4 regions of the Tumebacillus amylolyticus genome follow, and region 2 is predicted to be linked to each of the others. Evidence: riboswitches for the same ligand, from Rfam matches in the RefSeq annotation. Region 2 holds a riboswitch; each other region holds the start of a gene.
What was found. Region 2 has a riboswitch for cyclic di-GMP ahead of JJB07_RS02380 (copper amine oxidase N-terminal domain-containing protein). Riboswitches for the same ligand answer to the same signal wherever they lie in the genome.
Positions count from the first base shown of each region.

Region 1 (4,546 bases), 210 kb from region 2:
CTTGCATCGTCGGGAACGTCAAGTTGAAAGCAACTTGGCTGCCTTCCATCGATTCGCCGAAGCGATCGCTGTAGGAATGCACTTCGTAGATGTAGTCGCCTCCCGGAAGGTTGGTGAACGTGTACGAGGTGCCGGTCACCGTTTTTTGCAAAACAGGTTGACCGTCTTGGATCAGGTAGATGTTGTAGGCCGTCGCGTAGGTAGCCGCCGTCCATTTCAAAGTGATGTCATTGCCGTTGGCCGTCGTCTGGGTCAGACCCGTCGGCGGTTGCATCGTTGTGGAGTCGAGGCTCACCGTGATCTGGCTGCCTGTCGCCGATTCGCCAAAGCGGGTGGAGACGGTGTGTACCGAATAGATGTGATCGCCGGATGCGACTTTGGAGATCGTCGTCGTCAGCGACGTTGAGGTCTTGAGCAGCACTTCTTCGCCGTTGACCACTTCGTAGATTTTGTACGAGTTTGCGTATTGTGCCGCCGCCCAGGTCAGAACGATGTCGTTGCCGTTCTGGATCTTGGACGTGAGATTCGCCGGGCTTGCCAACGTCGGCAGAGCCAAGGTGAACGTGGTTTCTGCTCCCTCCGGCGATTCGCCCAACGTGGTCGAAACGGCCGTTACGAGGAAGTGGTAGTCCCCACCCGGTTGGTTGGTCAGCGTGAGAGTCGTGGCCGTTTGGGTTTTCACCAACACGTTTTGACCGTCAACCACTTGGTAGACCTTGTAGCTCGTCGCATATTGAGCGGCGGTCCACTTCAAGGTGATGTCGTTGCCGTTGGCAAGCGTGTAGGTCAGGTTGGTCGGAGCGGGCATCGTCTGTCCGTTCAGGGTGAACGTAAGCGTTGCGCCATCCGCCGATTCGCCGAAGCGGCTCGAGAATGAGTGCACTTCATAGGTGTAATCGCCCGGCGTCATGTTGGAGTAGGCAACGGAAGTGCCCGTCACGGTGGACTTCAGAACTTTCGTTCCGTTGGTGACTTGGTAGACTTTGTAGGAGTTTGCGTACGGTACTGCATCCCAGTTCAGGGTGAAGCCCGTTGCAGAGGTGATCGCTTGCACCACTTCCTGAGGTGCTGCCATCAATGGCAGGATCAGCTCAAGGTTCACTTGGCTTCCTTCTGCCGATTCACCGTAGCGGGTCGAGACCGAATGAATCTCGTAGGTGTACGTGCCCGCCGCTGCGTTGGTGAACGTGTACGCAACTGCGCTCGTCGTCGCTTTCAAAACTTTCTGGTCGCCGTTGACGAGGTAGATCTTGTAGGAGTTCGCGTTCGAAGCTGCGGTCCAGCTCAGTGCGATGTCGTTGCCGTTGTTGATCTTGTACGTGAAGTCGCTCGGAGCGGTCATCGTCGGAGTCGCCACCGTCAAGGAGACGAGGCTGCCCGCGGTCGATTCGCCGAAGCGGTCGCTGTAGGAGTGAATTTCATAGGTGTAGTCGCCGGAAGCTTGATTCGTAAACGAAGTGCTCGTCCCAGTGACGGTTTTGACCAAGGTTTTTTGACCGTCGGTCACTTGGTAGATCTTGTAGCCGGTTGCACTGGAAACTGCGGTCCAGCTCAGGTTGATGTCGTTGATGTTCGCCAGCGTGAACTTGAAGTTCTCCGGGGCGGTCATCACCGGCGGAACCAGCGTGAAGCTTGCTTGCGTGGAGTCTGCCGATTCGCCGAAGCGGTCGCTGTACGCCGTCACGACGTACACGTAGTCGCCCGCCGGCATGTTGGTCAGCGTAAGCGTTGTTGCGGTTTGCGTCTTCTGCAACACTTTTTGGCCGCCAATCACTTGGTAGACGTTGTAGGCCGTCGCGTATTGCGAAGCGCTCCAAGAGAGGACGATGTCGTTGCCGTTCTGCACTTTGGAGGTGAAGTTGCCCGGTGCCGCTTGCGACTGTTCGCCCAAGTCGATCTTGGTCGTCGCCGAAACCGGAGATTCGCCGTACAGCGTGTTCACAGCCGAGACTGCATAGGTGTAAGAACCTGCTGCTGCATTTGTGAACGTGTACGTGGTCTTGCCGGAGACGGTCGTGACCAACGTGTTGGTACCGTCCGCGTTGACTTGGTAGAGGTTGTACGAAGTTGCGTACTGCGAAGCCGTCCAAGTCAGTGCGATGTCGTTTCCGTTGACCAGTTTGTAGGTCAGGGAGTCCGGTGCCGCCATCTTCGGATAGGTGACGGTCACAGACACCGGGGCGCACGGGCCGGATTCGCCCTCTGCACCAAGCGTCGTCATGACGTACTGGTACTCGCCTTCCTTAAGCGCCGGGAACGTGTACGAAGTAGCGGTCGTCGTCGCCAAGACTTGCAGTTGGCCGTCGATGATGCCGTATACGTTGTACCCGGTGGCTCCGAAAACGGAGCTCCATGTCAGTTTTACAGTGTCGGGAGTTGTCAGTTGAAAGGCAAGATTGCTGGGTGGCAGCATGCCACTGGACAGGGTTGTGATCTGCGGAGTCGTTGTGGTGGTTGCAGGAGCCGGTCCTGCAGGAGTGGGTTCAGTAGCGGGAGTGGTGTTGTCGACGGTGGACGTTGCCGGATCAGGCTCGGGCGTCGTCACAACGTCAGTCTGTCCTCCGAGGGGAGGTGTTCCCTCCGGGTCTGTCGCTGCGAATGCGTTTAGCATAGGAAACACGAGCTGGAACACAAGCAGCAGCGAGGCAAACAAAGCGAGTTTGCTGCAAAAGCGTTTTCCCATGTACAGGTCCTACCTTTCTCGTGAAAAAGGGGAAGAACAAGAGGTCATAAAAAATGAACCTCTTAGACAGGTTCATAGAACGAGACTATGAATCCCTGTGGCAACCGGCTGCCATCCACGATCTGATACGTCGTGGGTCAGGCCCTTGGCTTTGCGTCTCATGGTTTCCCATGATTTGCCCTTTTCACTTGGTGTTTTTTGATACAATTCCATCATATTGCTTAAATGAAATTATGTGAATATGCGACTTTTCCTGTCTTTTTGTGTCTGAGGTCTTACCCATGTAGGTCTAAAGTCACGAATTTCCTTATAGGTATAAAATCCTATAACATTACGAGCAACAATCGTGAAAAAAAGCCCCGCACCGGGTGCGGGGCTTCACACTGGGGCGGGGCTTACGCTTCTTGGGAAGCTTTGAGTTTCGCGAGTTCTTCTTCGACTTTGTTTTGCAGGGCAGTGTCAGTTGCGTACTTTGCAAGTTGAAGATGCGTTGCGCGTACACGGTTGCCCGCTTCGGCGGTCGCTTCCATCAGGAGGACACGCTCTTCCATACGGGCGAAACCTCGGACGGCGCTGTCTGCGTCGATGGAGTTCAGCGTGCAATTGAGGTCGTAGCTGGTCTGTGCCGCTTGCGAACGAGCGATGAGCAGGCGTTTTTTCGCTTGCATGTCTGCGTACTTTTCTTGCAGGTCGCGCAGTTGGTTGTTCAGGGTTTCCGTCTGGGTGGCGATCGTTTCAAGTTGCGATTCGTAGGTGGTCAGTTTGGACTCCAGCACGATTTTTTCTTGCAACGCGACTTTTGCGATCTCTTCGTCGCCGGTTTCGACGGCCAGTTGCGCTTGGCGGGCGCGTTTTGCGATCAGCGCTTTGGTGTCGGATACGAGTGCCGCTTGGCGTTGTTCCAAGAGCACTTGATGCGCGATGGTGCGCTCCGCTTTGGTGATTTCGAATTCGACGTCACGCAGGTATTGCTTGATGAGAGCCACCGGGTTTTCGAGCTTGTCCAATCCTTCGTGGACACTGGATACGACGAGATCGCGGATGCGTTTGAAGATCATGTTATTGTTCCTCCTTGGGGGTTTGGTTTTTGAGTTCACGGCGGGTTTTCGCTTCCCATTCATCGAGAGCGTCGAAGGTCTGCTCCGAGACGTAGGAGTCTACCGTCATCCTCATCGGACGGCGGCGAACTCGACGCTTCCAGAATTTCCAGCCGCCGACGAGCAAGACCAGACCGACGAAGAATCCGATGACGCCGCCGAATCCGTCATGGTGCTCGCCGCGTTCCCCGCGGAAGTTGGTTTCGTTTCGGTGCGAGAATGCTTGGGTCTGGGCGGTGTGACGGTCCTCGCGACCGTACGACTGCCCTTGCTGTTGCTGTTGCCGTTGTTGCTGGGCATCATGTTGACGAAACTCGTGCGAGTAGGCGAACGTCCGAACTCCGACCGCTACCACCGCAGCGACAACGGCCAGCCACAAGATCGTGCGCAAGAACTTCCACATGCGTTTCATGGTGGATGTGTCACTCCCTTCTTCTGAGACCCAGTGTACGAGCTCTCGATGAAAGGATCATGAAAAAAAGCGTCGGGAAGCAAGTTGCCTCCTGACGCTTTTTTCCTTACTTTCGCACGGGGAATTTCGCGGTGAAGAGACTCCCCGCCCCCGGCGTACTTTGCACCGAAATCGTACCTCGGTGTGCCTCGACGATCCACTTTGCAATGGCGAGGCCGATCCCCGTCCCGCCCGTCACTCGTGAACGGGCTTCTTCTACACGGTAAAAACGCTCAAAGATTCGCTCCTGCTCCTCAAGCGGTATCCCCATCCCGGTGTCGGACACGCGCAAGACGTGCGCTCGGTTCTCCGTCG
Region 1 is NZ_JAEQNB010000001.1:717,174-721,719, reverse strand. It holds partial or broken gene JJB07_RS03360 (OmpL47-type beta-barrel domain-containing protein) at 1-2,683, opposite strand, end outside; cyclic di-GMP riboswitch class I at 2,780-2,873, opposite strand; gene JJB07_RS03355 (PspA/IM30 family protein) at 3,079-3,741, opposite strand; gene JJB07_RS03350 (hypothetical protein) at 3,743-4,192, opposite strand; gene JJB07_RS03345 (sensor histidine kinase) at 4,299-4,546, opposite strand, start outside.
Region 1: another riboswitch for cyclic di-GMP. It lies ahead of JJB07_RS03360 (OmpL47-type beta-barrel domain-containing protein); the one in region 2 lies ahead of JJB07_RS02380 (copper amine oxidase N-terminal domain-containing protein).

Region 2 (4,546 bases):
AAGTACCGTCCGAAGTCGACGTGGCTCCCGCGACCTCTGGGTCAAGTGGCAGCTTGGGCGCTGACGTTCCACTTCGTCTGCTTGGGCTGGGTGTTTTTCGCTTCTCCGACGTTGCACAACTCCTTCGTTTTCTTAAAACGCATGTGGGGGGTCTGATCCATGTTCAAGGCGTTTGCCAAAGGGGTCTTGCTCGCGTTGCTCCTCGTCGCCGTCTATCTGATCGCGGAAGGACCGAGCGAGCGCTTCATCTACACCGACTTTTAGCAAAAGAGCACCTGACCGCACGCGGTTCAGGTGCTTTTTTTTCCAGTTGCAAAGTAGGAAACTCTCACAGTAGGATGGTAGCATGAGAGAGGAGTGTGTTTGAACATGACTTTGTGGAAGCGATGGACGCAAACCCTGTTGCTGGGCGTCTGTGTGGCGGGCGGTCTGGGAGTTGCTCAGGCGGCTTCCGCTGCGACGCCGGAGCGACCGGACGTCTATGTGGACGGCGAATGGATTCGGTTCGATGTGCAGCCACAAGCGTTTCAATACCGCACCCTCGTTCCGATGCGGATGATTTTTGAAGCTTTGGGCGCCGATGTGCGCTGGGAAGAGGCCACCCAAACGGCGGTGGCGACCAAGGACGGTGTGACGTTGCGCCTGCCGATCGGGAGCACCCGTGTCACCAAAAACGGGGTGGCGATGCCGATTGACGTGCCGGCGCAATTGGTGAAGGACCGGACGATGGTGCCGGTGCGATTTGTCGCCGAGTCGTTCGGCGATGAAGTGCTCTGGAACGAAGCGTTGGGCCGCGTGACGATCAACAGCGTCAACGCGCCGAAAATTCGCGTGGTTGGCGACGACGCGCTCTTGAAGGACGGGATGACGGCGAATCTTCAGTCGTTGGTGCGCCGCAACGACCTGACGACGCTCGTCGAAAACGAAATCGGCAAGACGTTCAAGAAGCCGGTCTGGGTCTACTTGGCGAACTCCGCAAAGGGCTTTGAGCAGAACATCGCGAAGTACGGCGGCGATCGCAACGCGAAGTCGATGGCGGAAACGGCGGAGGGCGTGACCTATGGGTCGCATGTGCTGATCCCGCTGAACAAACTGCCCAATGACGGGGAGCTGACCCAGACGGTCTCCCATGAACTGATGCACGTCTTGCTCAACCAGAACGGCGGGCTCTCCCTGCCGTCTTGGGTACACGAAGGCTTGGCGTGGCAGACGGGGCTCGATGCGCAGTTCAAGTCGCAACCGGCCGTCATGCGCCGCCAGATGGACGGCATGCTGCGCGATTATGTGCTCGGGGTCGTGGAGCAAGGCAAATACCAACCCCTCCTGTCGAGTCAGGACGGCACCATCGATGCCCTGACGACCGCCGGGTACAACGTGGAATTGCAAGACTATCTCGCCTATCAATATTACGTGGCGACGTACGGCAAGACGAAATTCCTCAGCTATCTGAACGCGTACGTCTCGGGCGGTACCCATGCGTTTGAATCGGCGACGGGGGTGACGGAGGCGGCGTTTGAAGCTGACTACCGGGCCTATCTGGATCGCGAAGTCAAGCGCACGTCCAACGGCATGGAGATCACGCTCAACGTTCCGGCGAATTTCCAAGGCGTGGTCCAACTCTTGCCGCAGGGCACAGGCAAGACTTCGACAGACGCCCTTGTGTTACAACCCGGTCTCCAAAAAATTCGCGTCTACAAAGACGGGCACGTCGAAGGCGTTCAGACACGACCGACAAACGACCGCTCCGATCGCGAGCAGAGTGCCGTCTATCTGTTTGTCGATGTGAACCAAGCGGTGAAGGAACAGGGCGTGTCCACCGAGAGCGGCGGGATGGGATTCTATGATTCGTACGGGGAGTATTACTACGGCTATGCGTGGTTGGAAACGGAGCAAGACGCGGTCTATCCGGACACCAATCGAGTGTTGGGGTTGGAAATCCTCGATGTCCATGCGTTTTAGCTAGGACTTTTGTCGCTTGTGACAACTTCGCAAGGTTTGTAAGATTAATAATATAGACAAACATTTTCTCCCGATAAAGGCAAACCTGATCGAAAGACAGGGACGCAAAGCCACGGGCCTACCGTGCGGACGTATGCACGACGGCAGCCGGGTTGCCGAACTTGAGATGTTTTTTCAAGAACGGTGAGCAGCACTCGTTGGGAAAACGAGGAGGAGTTTTTTATGAAAAAGTGGAAGTTTGCGGCGATGATCATGGCCGTGACGTTGATGACCGCGCCGGTCTCAGCTGCATTTGCAACCGATCCGGGTACGCCGACCCCCCCACCGACTCAACCGACCGATCCGGCAGAACCTCCGGTCGTCGTACCGGGTGACGATGGCGGCACGACAACCGACCCGACGACAGGTGACATGTGCTCCGACGACGACGAAGGAGATCAGGACGACAACGGGGGGACGACCCCGACTCCCGACCCGACACCTGTGCCCGACCCTACGCCTACTCCCGACCCGACACCTACGCCGGAACCGACTCCGCAACCGAGCTTCGGGTTTGACAAAAACGACCACGGGCACGGCAAGGGCGACGACAAACAGCATGACGAGCACGGACAAAACGACAACGCTTGGGGCCACACGGACGGCAAAGGCTCGGGCGGCGTGACGACGACCTGCCACTCCGACAACGGCAAACACAAAGGCTGGACGAACAAAATCACCAACATGGTCAAACACCTCGACGAGCTCAAAAAGCAACTCGCGTCGCTGGAGAAGCAACTCGACCTGCTCTTAGCTTGGGCGAAGCAAAACGGCTCCACCACCGACCAAGACGCGCTGCAACAAGTGCTCGAAGCGCTCAAAGCCAAGGACGACGCGGGCGAAGCAGCACCGGACGATCTCGTCGTGATGTCGGACGCGCAAGACAAACTGCAGAACCCGGACGGCGCCATCCAGTCGCTCGAAAAAGCGCTGACCCTGGATTACAACAACCAAGACATCTACACCCGCCTCTCCAAGCAACACGTCAAGAAGGGCGATACCAACGAAGTGAAAGTCTATGTCCAAGGCAAGAAACCGGCCTTCGACGTACAACCGGTCATCCTCGACAACCGCACCCTCGTTCCGCTGCGTGCCATCGGCACCGCGCTGAACGCAGACGTGAAGTGGGACGAAGCGACGCAAACGGTCACCCTCACCAACAAGAACGGCAAAGTCGTGACCTTGCAGATCGATTCAAAGCAAGCGACCGTTGACGGACAGCCGGTTACCCTCGACGTTCCGGCCAAGAAGATCAACGACCGCACGCTGGTTCCGCTGCGAGCGCTCGGCAACTTCTTCAACTTGACCGTTGACTGGGATGACAGCGCACAGATGGCGATCTTGAAGTAACTCCACAAAAAAACCTCCGCATCCGGGCAACCGGAGCGGAGGTTTTTTCGTAAGGTCATCGGGACGGACACGCAAACAAATCGGAAGGTGGCTATTGCAACGGCTTGCTATGATAGGTGACGATGTAGCGATCGAGCTGTTGGCTCAACAGGAGGACATTCGGGTGCAAGAGATCCCCTTGGTACTCCTTCACGACTTCGTTCAACTTTCGGCGGATGCGTTCGATTTCTTCCAAGTAGGTGTCCATTCGCAAAACCTCGTTTCGGAAAAGGTCTTTCTCTTATTTTAGACAGTTTGTGGAGAATTAACAATAGTTAATTCACTCGGAGTTGGTAAAATTTCAAGTTAACCCAAGTAGCGAACTGCTAATTCTCCACTTTTCTCCGCTTCTTGACGCAATTCTTCCACATGCGGGCGCATCATGACGCGGTAGTGTTCGAGGTTCTCCACACAATCTTGGATCGTGTCACGTAGACTTTCGTAGGTGACGTTGTTCACCGCATCGATTTGGCGGTCGTAGCCGACACGCTGGACGAAACGGTCGATCTTGGGATCGTAGGAGAGCGAGACGAACGGCACTCCGCAGTGCGCGGCGAGGATCAACGAATGCAAGCGCATCCCGATGATCAGGTCGGTGTTGGCAATGATATTCGCGATGTCGCGGAATGAGAACTGGCGGTTGAGCAAAACGGCGCGCTCCTTCATGTAGGAGAGCACTTTCTGCGACGCGCCTACGTCCCCCGGATATTGCATCGGGATGAACACGACTTTCCAGCCGGCGCGAATCAAATCGTCGGCGTTCTGCGCGAGAACTTTGTGGAACGGGTGCGGCGTCACCCAGTTGCGAATCGCGATGCCGGCGATCTTCTGCTTGCCGCCCAAGTAGGGGGTCTGCACACCGAATTCGCTCAACATCTTGGCACCGGCGTCCTTGGAGAACAACTCCGGGTTGATCGCAAAAGCCGGGTCGGCCGTGACGTACATCTCGGGCTTGGAGACGCCGTACATTTCGAGATCGTCGCGCGACTTGGCGTCACGGACGGTGATTAGATTGACATGGTTGACGACTTTGCGGATCAACCTCTCGCTGAGCGGCTTGGAGATCGGACCAATGCCTTGTCCATAAAAGACAATCGGCTTGCCAATCATCTTCGCCAGTCGTGCAATCCCTAAGTAATACAAAATGCTGCGTCCACCG
Region 2 is NZ_JAEQNB010000001.1:503,650-508,195, forward strand. It holds gene JJB07_RS02370 (MBOAT family O-acyltransferase) at 1-156, shown strand, start outside; gene JJB07_RS02375 (copper amine oxidase N-terminal domain-containing protein) at 370-1,959, shown strand; cyclic di-GMP riboswitch class I at 2,028-2,119, shown strand; gene JJB07_RS02380 (copper amine oxidase N-terminal domain-containing protein) at 2,182-3,348, shown strand; gene JJB07_RS02385 (aspartyl-phosphate phosphatase Spo0E family protein) at 3,440-3,595, opposite strand; gene csaB (polysaccharide pyruvyl transferase CsaB) at 3,694-4,546, opposite strand, start outside.

Region 3 (4,546 bases), 700 kb from region 2:
TACTTATTGAGAGTTACTTGGTTTCCTACGCGTTCGAGGAAGAACGGGGACTTTTCCGTCTTGCCGTCGTAGTTGTTGAGCACCGTCCCCAGCACATTCGCCCCCACCGCAGTGAGTGCATCCAATGCCAGTTTGGCGTCGTCACGATGAACCGTCCCGCTGCCGACGAGGAACAACACGCCATCCGTCTGCGGCGCGACGACTTGCGGCACGAGCGACTCTCCGAGCGCCGTCGTGTCGATCAGCACGAGATCGTACGTTTCCCGCGCCTCTCTCAACATCCGTTCAAACGCCTCTCCCCCGAGCCCTTTCACACCCGCCTGCGTCATCGTCCCGACGCTCAGCAATTGCAAGTGCGGCACTCGAGTTCCCTGAACGGCGTCTCTCCACTCCATACGCCCGCCGAGGAAGTCTCCCAACCCGACTGTATTGGGAACTTGCAACATAACATGTAACGCGGGATGCTCAATGTCGCCGTCGATCAACAACACCCGCTGCCCGCTCTGTGCCAAATGCACGGCAAACTGCGTCAATACGGTCGATTTGCCCTCATGCCGAACTGTCGAGACCATCGACAACGTCTTGATCTCTTGCAAGATGCTCAGCGGCACGAGGTTGCGATAGAGCGCATTGTAGTTCTCCATCACCCTGCGATTCGGGTCGTTGCGAGCCGACTTGAACTTCAACTTGCGAAGCCAAGCAAACCGGCGGCTCTCCGTTTTCCACACGCCGATCTCGCCGACCATGACCAGCCCGAGCGCCGACTTCACTTCTTCACGCATCTTCAGTCGCGTATCGAGATATTCGCGCAGAACGAGCCCGCCGACACCGGCCAGCACGGCCAAAACCGCCGCCGTCAACAAATTCATGTTGAGGTTCGGTTTCAACTTCACCACGCCGCGGCCTTGCGCCTTGTCCAACACGAAGATGTTGTCCGACTGCATGATTTGCTCCACTTTGTCGATGAACATGTACGACACTTCGTCTGCCAACAGCGCAACGCGTTTCTCATCGGAGTCGGTGACTTGCACGGCGATGATCTGCGATTCGTTGACCGACGTGATCGTGATCGAAGCTCCCAGAGCTTCCGGCGTCATCTTGAGCCCCAGTTTCGACACGACCGCCGACGTCACCGTGTAGCTTTTCAAAATCTCATTGTACGTCTTCATCATCTTCGGATACGCCATCACGTCGCTCAAAAACGCATCGGTGTTCTCCGTCGGTTTCAGGTTGACGATCAGCTTCGTCGTCGCCCGATACTGCGGAGTCACAAAATGAGTCGTAAACACATACGAAGTCGCGACCGCAAACACAACCAAGAGACCGATCAGCCAGATCCGCTTCCGAACCGCCTTCCAATATTTAAGTAAGAGGAATTTCATCGAGTTTCTCCGCCTGTCTACTTCTTAGTCGGGGTCGCCGTGACGATCGGAGTCGGAGTTGGCGGCACGTCGAGGTGGGTGTTCATCAACTCCCACAACTCTTCCGGCCCCCCGCCCGGAACTTTCGACTCCTTGTCAAAGGCAATCCGCGCTTCGAATTTCAATTTGCTTTGCTCTGCCGGACTCTTCGACAGCCTGTCGAGGATCGAAGCGTCCCGCACGTCGTCGGCGGTAAACGCACACTCTAGTAGGTAGACATCGCTCGGCGCCCACTGCGGCATTTTTTGTGCATACGTGCCGGCGAGCACAATCTGATTGCCGTACGAAACGGTCAGCTTGATTTGTTTCGGGGTAAACGATTTGAGATAGCCGTTGTTGACAAACGCAGAGACGACCGCTCCACCCCCGTGCATGGCGGTGATCTGGTTGAGACCGGAGACGAACACGAAGTTGAAGGAGCCGTTTTGGAAATCCTCCTGCTTCTTGATCGTACCAAGCACCGATTCGATCCGCGTACGCTCGGTCTTCGGCAACACTTCGGCCTGTTCCGTCGTCCAAGCGACCACTTGCTTAACCGGAGGCACAGTCTCCTCTTGGGCTTGTTCTTGCATTTGAGCCAGCATCTTTTGTTGTTCTTCGGTCAACGCCGGTTCCGTCTGGGCCTCTTCGACCGGCGCGACGGCCGGCTTGGAGATGGCAATGTTGCGGTATTTGTAGACGAGATAACCCCCGCCGAGATTTCCAAGCAAGGAAGCGGCCACAACCAAAAGCAGCCAACGCGGCACTTTCGGCTTGTTTCCACGCAGCGTATCGTAGGAATTCGCCATCGCGAGCGCGCCGGCTTGTTCTTGCACAGCTTGTGCCAATTGGAGGAACGCCTCCGCATCCGGTTTCGGTTCGAGCGGCGTATCCGGGACTTCCGGGATCAAAGGCGCAGAGGGTTCGGTTGCCTCTAACGTTTCTGGTACTTTCGCCCTAGTGTCAGACTTTTTCTTACGTTTGAAGAAAAAGCGTTTTTGCTCGGGTTCCCGAGGATTGCTCACAGATCATCCGTCCCTTTCGTAGTTCTATCCACAAGTATCATAAGTCTAATGTACTAAAAAGAAACAGGGCACAAAGTCCTGAACATTGCTTGACTTTCCCGTAAAGGACGAATAATATAGATAACAGACAGGGTGTTATTTTCACTTATTAACAAGTTTTTCCCGCTTCGTTGATAAGTCTCTGATCTCTCAAACGATAAGGGCAAACCATTGCGAAAGCGTGGGACGCAAAGCCACGGGCCTAACCGCGAGAGTCAAGTTCTCTGCCAGGGCAGCCGGGTTACCGAAAGGACAGGTCCAATATGGCAAAAAAATCTCATGGTCTTTCTGTTGTGATGGCCGTCGGTCTCTTCGTCGGTCTGGCTTCTTCTGCAATGAGCATGCTTGATGTCAGCGGTGAGCCGAACAACTCCGGCGAATACCCGGTCGAACTGATGAGCATGAAGAAAGCGTACAACTCGCTCTCGGCTGATCAGAAGCAAGTCTTGGTACAAAGCCTCGCATCCAGCTCCGACAGCGGCGAATATTCGATCAACGTCAGCGACTTCAGCGACAGCGCTGAGTTCGTCTCTCCCAAAGCACAATACCTCGTACAGTAAGTACTGTCACCCTTCATTATACGATCTTACTAAACTCACTTCAACAACCAAAAGTTAACCCCTCCTTCATCGAAGGAGGGGTTTTTTATGAGTTGTGAAGTTGAGCTAGTGAATCGCTTTCTTGCGGAAGCGTCCGCCCGTCACGTCGGAGACGTGCTCGATGGCGATGAACGCATGGGAATCAAACTCCAGCACGATGCTTTTGAGTTTTGCCAGCTCCAAGCGGGTGACGATGACATAGAGCAGTTCCTTGTCTTCGCCGGAGTAGCCGCCCTTGCCGTAGATGTGCGTCACACCGCGACCCAGACGATACTGGATCGCTTCGGAGATTTCCTCCGGCGTTTCGGCGATGATCGTGACCGACTTGGACTCGTCGAGACCCTCGACGGTGATGTCGATCATCTTGAACGCGATGTAGTAGGCGATCAGCGAATACATCGCATGGTCCCAGCCGAACACGAAGCCGGCACTGCCCAAGATAAAGATGTTGAAGAACATGACGATCTCCCCGACGGAGAACGGCAATTTGCGCGTCAGAAGGATCGCCACGATCTCCGTTCCATCCAACGAACCGCCATAGCGGATGATCGTCCCAACCCCGATCCCCATCAAGACACCGCCGAAGACAGCAGCCAGCAACGGGTCTACCGTCAGTGCAGCCACAGGTCCCAGCAGCGAAACGAATACGGACATCAACGAGACACTCACCAACGTGGTGACCGCAAACGTTCGCCCGATCTGCTTATATCCGATCAAGAGGAACGGCAAATTGAGAACAAAGAGAAACAGTCCAATCGGAAGTCCCGACAAATGACCCAAGAGAATCGAAATCCCCGTGATGCCACCGTCGATGATGGAGTTGGGTACGAGAAAAATCTCAAGTCCGGTCGCAAATATCAAGGACCCCAACACCATGAAGAAAAAACGCTTAATGTGATAGGACAGAGGTTGTCGTTTGTGCGAACGAGTGGCTTTGGCCTGTGCAGCCATGCCCCCCTCGACAGCCATCGCGGCCGACGTGTGCTCAGCTTGTACTTGGTTTAGGCTCTGTGTGTTTTTGTTGTTCTCCTCCATCTCGCTCTCCCTTCTGTTGATCCATCTGATGTTCCGTTCTATCCAGATGGTCGATCATCAAACGCTGGACCAAGGACTTGTCCCCGGCGAGCATCGCCCGATAGAGGGCGGAGTGCTCCTCGACGAGACCCCCAATTCGGTGTTCGTCCATCCAAGCTTGTCGGATTACGCTTCGAATCGTTTCTGTCAGCGTGTTCATGAGGTTGAGCAAGACATTGTTGCCTGAGACTTCGGCGATGGCGAGGTGGAATTGCAAATCCGCGCCCACCTGCTCCTCGACAGTCTGTTTGTTTGAAACAGCTTCCATGCGCTCCAATGCGGCTCGCACGGGAGCCAACCGCCATTCGTCTCCCTGCAGATCGGCTGCCATCTGCGCCGCTCCCAATTCGAGCAATCGGCGCACCTGCAACAGATCGCGAAGATCTCCCCGCCCCAGCAACAGAGCGGC
Region 3 is NZ_JAEQNB010000001.1:1,199,369-1,203,914, reverse strand. It holds gene JJB07_RS05555 (tyrosine-protein kinase domain-containing protein) at 1-1,382, opposite strand, end outside; gene JJB07_RS05550 (hypothetical protein) at 1,400-2,425, opposite strand; cyclic di-GMP riboswitch class I at 2,617-2,713, shown strand; gene JJB07_RS05545 (hypothetical protein) at 2,728-3,024, shown strand; gene JJB07_RS05540 (YitT family protein) at 3,130-4,014, opposite strand; gene JJB07_RS05535 (FCD domain-containing protein) at 4,049-4,546, opposite strand, start outside.
Region 3: another riboswitch for cyclic di-GMP. It lies ahead of JJB07_RS05545 (hypothetical protein); the one in region 2 lies ahead of JJB07_RS02380 (copper amine oxidase N-terminal domain-containing protein).

Region 4 (4,546 bases), on a different contig from region 2:
AGCCGTTGGGCTTCCAGATGTGTTTGACCAGCGTGTAGTCAACCGGAACTTGGCTGGATTCGCGTCCCTTGGAGAAGTAGGCGGCGAGTTGGGCCGCTTCAAGCAGTGTGGTTTCGGAGAACTCGCGCGCGCGAATGACGACGTGAGAGCCCGGAATGTCCTTGGTGTGCAGCCATGTGTCGCTGTTGGAGGCGTGCTTCATCGTCAGGAATTCATTTTGCTTGTTGTTCTTGCCGACGAGGAGCTCGATGCCTTCCGAGGAGAGGTAGCGCTCCGGTTTGATCGGAGTGTTTTTCTCCTTGGGGGCTTTTTTGCCTTTGGGCAGAGGCTTGCGCTTGATCTTGAGGTAGCCTTCCGCCGCGAGTTCTTCGCGAATTTCTTCGATATCGGTCCACGAAGCGGTCGTCAGTTGTTGAAGCAAGTTCTCCAAGTAGTTGATCTCCGCAATGGTTTCTTGAATTTGCTCTTGGAGGATCGGGATCGACTTTTTGACTTTGTTGTATTTCTTGAAGCAACTTTGGGCGTTTTCGTTGGCGCTGTACGCCGGGTCGAGCGGGATCGTGATGTCCGCCATATTCTCGTCATAGAAGTTCTGGACGGTTACTTCTGTCATGCCGCGCTCGATCTGGTGTTGGTAGGCGGTGATCAACTCGCCGTAGATGCGATGAATCTCCGAAGAGTCCGCTTCTCGAATCTGCTGTTCAAATTTCCCGAGTTTCCCGACGTTGCGTTCCAATTCGTTGGTGAGCATTCGTTCGAGGTCCTGGGACTTTTGTCGCAGCGTGTCTCGCCAAGACTTCTCGGCGTAGAATTGGTGGATCGCTTCGGAGATGGAAGCGAATGTTTTTTTCTCCCCGTCGAGATGCGTCAGGTCAAAACAGGAGAACGCCACGGGGCGCTCGTCTTGGTAGACGATCGTCGGCTGGTAGCGGTGATGGCGGGCGTCCTCGATCAAACCGGCGAAGGCTTGCCATTCGAAGTCCGCATTACCTACTTCTTGCACACGGGCCGCGATCTCCCGAGAGAGCAGGGGAGAGAGGCCGGTGAAGGAGTTCAACAGAAATTTGTCGTAGGCAAGCTCCGCCGCCGCGCTGCGCAGAGCTTGGAATTCGCCGAAGGAGAGCTCGAACGGGCTCTTTTTCTCCTGTTCCGGCGGTGCCACATAGGTGCGGCCCGGCAGAACTTCGCGGTGGCGGGACGTGCCGTAGTTGACGTGAACCAGCGAGTCGAGGATGCGATTCTCTTGCGGGTCGAGCAAGATCACGTTGGAGTGCCGGCCCATGATCTCGACCACCAGCACGCGCTCCGTCAAGTCGCCCAATTCATCGCGGTTCTCGACGGCGATATGCAAGATGCGTTCGTTGCCAAGCTGCTCCACGCGGGTAATTCGCCCGCCCTCGCAGTGTTTGCGCAGAAGCATGCAGAACATCGGCGGTTCGGCAGGGTTCACGCCCTTGTAGTCGTGGGTCAGTTGCGCGCGCGGGTAGGACGGATGTGCCGTCAACAGCAGTTTGTAGTTGTTGCCAAAGCCTCGAATCTGGAACAGCAGGTCGCGTTCCAACGGTTGGTAGATTTTATCAACCCGCCCTCCGAGGAGCAGGGTGTGCAATTCGTGCGTCACAGCACGGAGTACAAGGCCGTCGTATGCCATTGGGTAGTCACCTCTTCGAAATGGAAAAAAAGGCACTGACTCCCGAGGGGGAGAGTGCCATTGTTCCTATCTATCCAGCACATTTGTGCCTAAAAGTTAGCAGAAAACTAATACAAAAGTCTGCCCCAGAAAAGGCATTCCGACCTATTCCGCCCAAATTCGACAACGGTGTATAGTGAAGACAAGGAATTAAATTGAAATTCCGGTAAAGCAAGATTGAACAATCAAAAAAGGCAAACCCGCTCGAAAGACGGGGACGCAAAGCCATGGGTCTTCCTCAAGCACGAGAATCGTGTGCCGGAGATGATCGCCAGGTTGCTGATTGAGGGACACATCTGCCCACAACCCGAAACAGGGTGGTAGAACCTCTGCGCAGCGGCGACTGTGTAGAGGTTTTTTCGTACCGAAAAAAAGCACGACCCCCACACCACTACTAGTAATTATTGTGAACATTGTCATTATACCCTTCAAGGTACTGGAAATCAAGGTTGCACCAAGGCGGAACCTTTGCAAGTAGAAAATGAGAAAACGAGAGGAGGAATTCAGATGATGGAAGTGTGGAACCAAAGCTTGGGTGTTCGGTTGGCATGGGAAGTGGAGACGGCGGAGTCGTTCTGGTCGCGGTTGCGCGGATGGATGGGGCGTCGAAATGTCCCGGTGGGAGCGGCGTTGGTGTTTCGATCTTGCAACGGGATTCATACGTTTTTTATGAAAGAAGAGATCGACGTGGCGTTCCTCGATGACGAGCATCGCATCGTGCACATGTTGCATCGGGTTCGTCCGAATACGATCGCTCCTTTTGTTCGCGGGGCGATGCATGTCATCGAGTTCCCGGCGGGGACGTTGTCGGCCAGCGGCACGCAGTTGCGAGATCGGTTGGTGGTGGAGACAGAGCCGCATTTGTACGCGTTTATGATCGGAAGGGGCGCCTGAAGGAGGGCGCTCCTTTTTTTGGTATACTGGTGGGGAGGTGATAACGGATGTTTCTACAATATAATGCGCTCGGTCAGACCGGCTTGCAGGTCAGTCAGGCCGGGTTTGGTTGCTATCGGGTGGATGTGTCGGTTTCGGAGCATCGGGAGGCCATGCGCAAGGCGTTGCTTGGCGGTGTGAACGTACTGGATACCAGTTCCAACTACTCGGACGGCGGATCGGAAGAGTTGGTGGGCAAGGTATTGGCCGAGATGACATCGGCGGGAGAGATCGACCGTGAGCAGGTGGTGGTCGTGTCCAAGGCGGGCTATCTGCAAGGGCATAATTACCGCTTGAGTCAGCAGAGAAAGCGGGAAGGCATGCCGTTTCTCGATTTGGTGCTGTATGGGGAAGGCTTGGAGCATTGCATCCATCCGGAGTTCTTGGAAGATCAGTTGACGGCGAGTTTGGAGCGGCTGCAGATGCAGGCGTTGGATGTGTATTTGTTACATAACCCGGAGTATTACTTAGGCTTTGCGAAACAGAACGGGATGCAGTTGGACGAGGCTCGCGAGGAGTATTACCGCCGGATCGAACTTGCGTTTCGGCATTTGGAAGGAGAAGTGGAGCGCGGGAGAATTCGTTGGTACGGGATTTCTTCGAATACGTTCCCGGCCCCGGCGGAGGAGTATCTCTTTACCTCGTTGGAGCGAGTTTGGGAGATTGCCGAGTCGATCTCTGACACTCATCACTTCCGCGTGATTCAATTGCCGATGAATTTGTTGGAGCGCGGCGGTGTCATACAGGCGAACCAATCGAATGGGCAGAGCGTTCTGAAGTTTGCGCGGGACAAAGGCTTAGGGGTGCTGATCAACCGCCCGTTGAATGCATTTGTCGCGAACTCGCTCGTGCGTTTGGCAGATCTGCCAATGCCGGATGTCGATGCAGCGGCTTCGGTGACAGAGTTGATTGAAAAAGTCGTGGCGGCAGAGGCGCTTTTTCGTCAGGATATCTTGCCGTTGGTCGAGGCGGATGACGAGGTGCGGGCAAGCCTTGCCGACAAGTTGACGGCAGGGGCGCTTTTGCAAGAACACGGGCGCAAGTTTGCTTCCTTGGATCATTGGCAAGAGGTGGTGCAACAGTTTTTCGTGCCGACGGTTCAAAGTGGTGTGCAGAAGTTGCTTGAGACTCCGAATTTGCCCCCCGAGGTCGGCGCGTGGTTGGAGGGCTATGTGAACGCCGTGAACGAGACGTTTTTGGCGGTGACGGAGATGTACAAGCAGCGGGCGGCCGAAGTTTCGCAGGAATTGAAGCGGCGTGTGGCGCAAGCAGACGCCCAATGGGGCGAGGCTGGAACTCTCAGCGGCATGGCGTTGCGGGCGTTGCGTTCGACAGACGGCGTGTCCTCGGTGCTCGTCGGCATGCGGCGTGAGGCGTACGTGGAGGATGTGTTGGCGGAGTTGCAGGTGCAAATCGACGTAAAGGATCGGTTTGCAAGTTGGGAGGGATTGGGACAGAAGTTCTGAGGCGCCACATGTAAATTCTGCTCACAACGTGACTTGTCAGGCTTGGTCTACGCCATAGAGTACAGGCATAGACATGTCTACAGGACAAACGATGTGAAAGAAGGGGTGGCACCTGGTGCAGAAAAAACTTTGGCACACAATGGACGTACAAGACGTACTCCAGCTGCTCTCCGTCTCGCCAAAAGGCCTTGAGAACCAAGAGGCTGACAAACGGCGGGAACAGGTCGGGGAGAACCGACTGAATGAGGCAGAGAAGACTTCCTTGTTGACGTTGTTTTTCAATCAATTTCGCGATTTCATGGTCTTGGTGCTGCTGGCCGCCACGCTTGTCTCCGGTCTGCTCGGTGAACATGCAGATGCGATTACGATCATCGCGATCATTATCGTAAACGGCGTTTTAGGCTTCTTCCAAGAACTGCGGGCCGAGAAATCCCTCGCTTCGCTCAAACAACTGACC
Region 4 is NZ_JAEQNB010000007.1:78,468-83,013, forward strand. It holds gene JJB07_RS19620 (Rqc2 family fibronectin-binding protein) at 1-1,651, opposite strand, end outside; cyclic di-GMP riboswitch class I at 1,874-1,974, shown strand; gene JJB07_RS19625 (DUF192 domain-containing protein) at 2,198-2,584, shown strand; gene JJB07_RS19630 (aldo/keto reductase) at 2,632-4,089, shown strand; gene JJB07_RS19635 (calcium-translocating P-type ATPase, SERCA-type) at 4,205-4,546, shown strand, end outside.
Region 4: another riboswitch for cyclic di-GMP. It lies ahead of JJB07_RS19625 (DUF192 domain-containing protein); the one in region 2 lies ahead of JJB07_RS02380 (copper amine oxidase N-terminal domain-containing protein).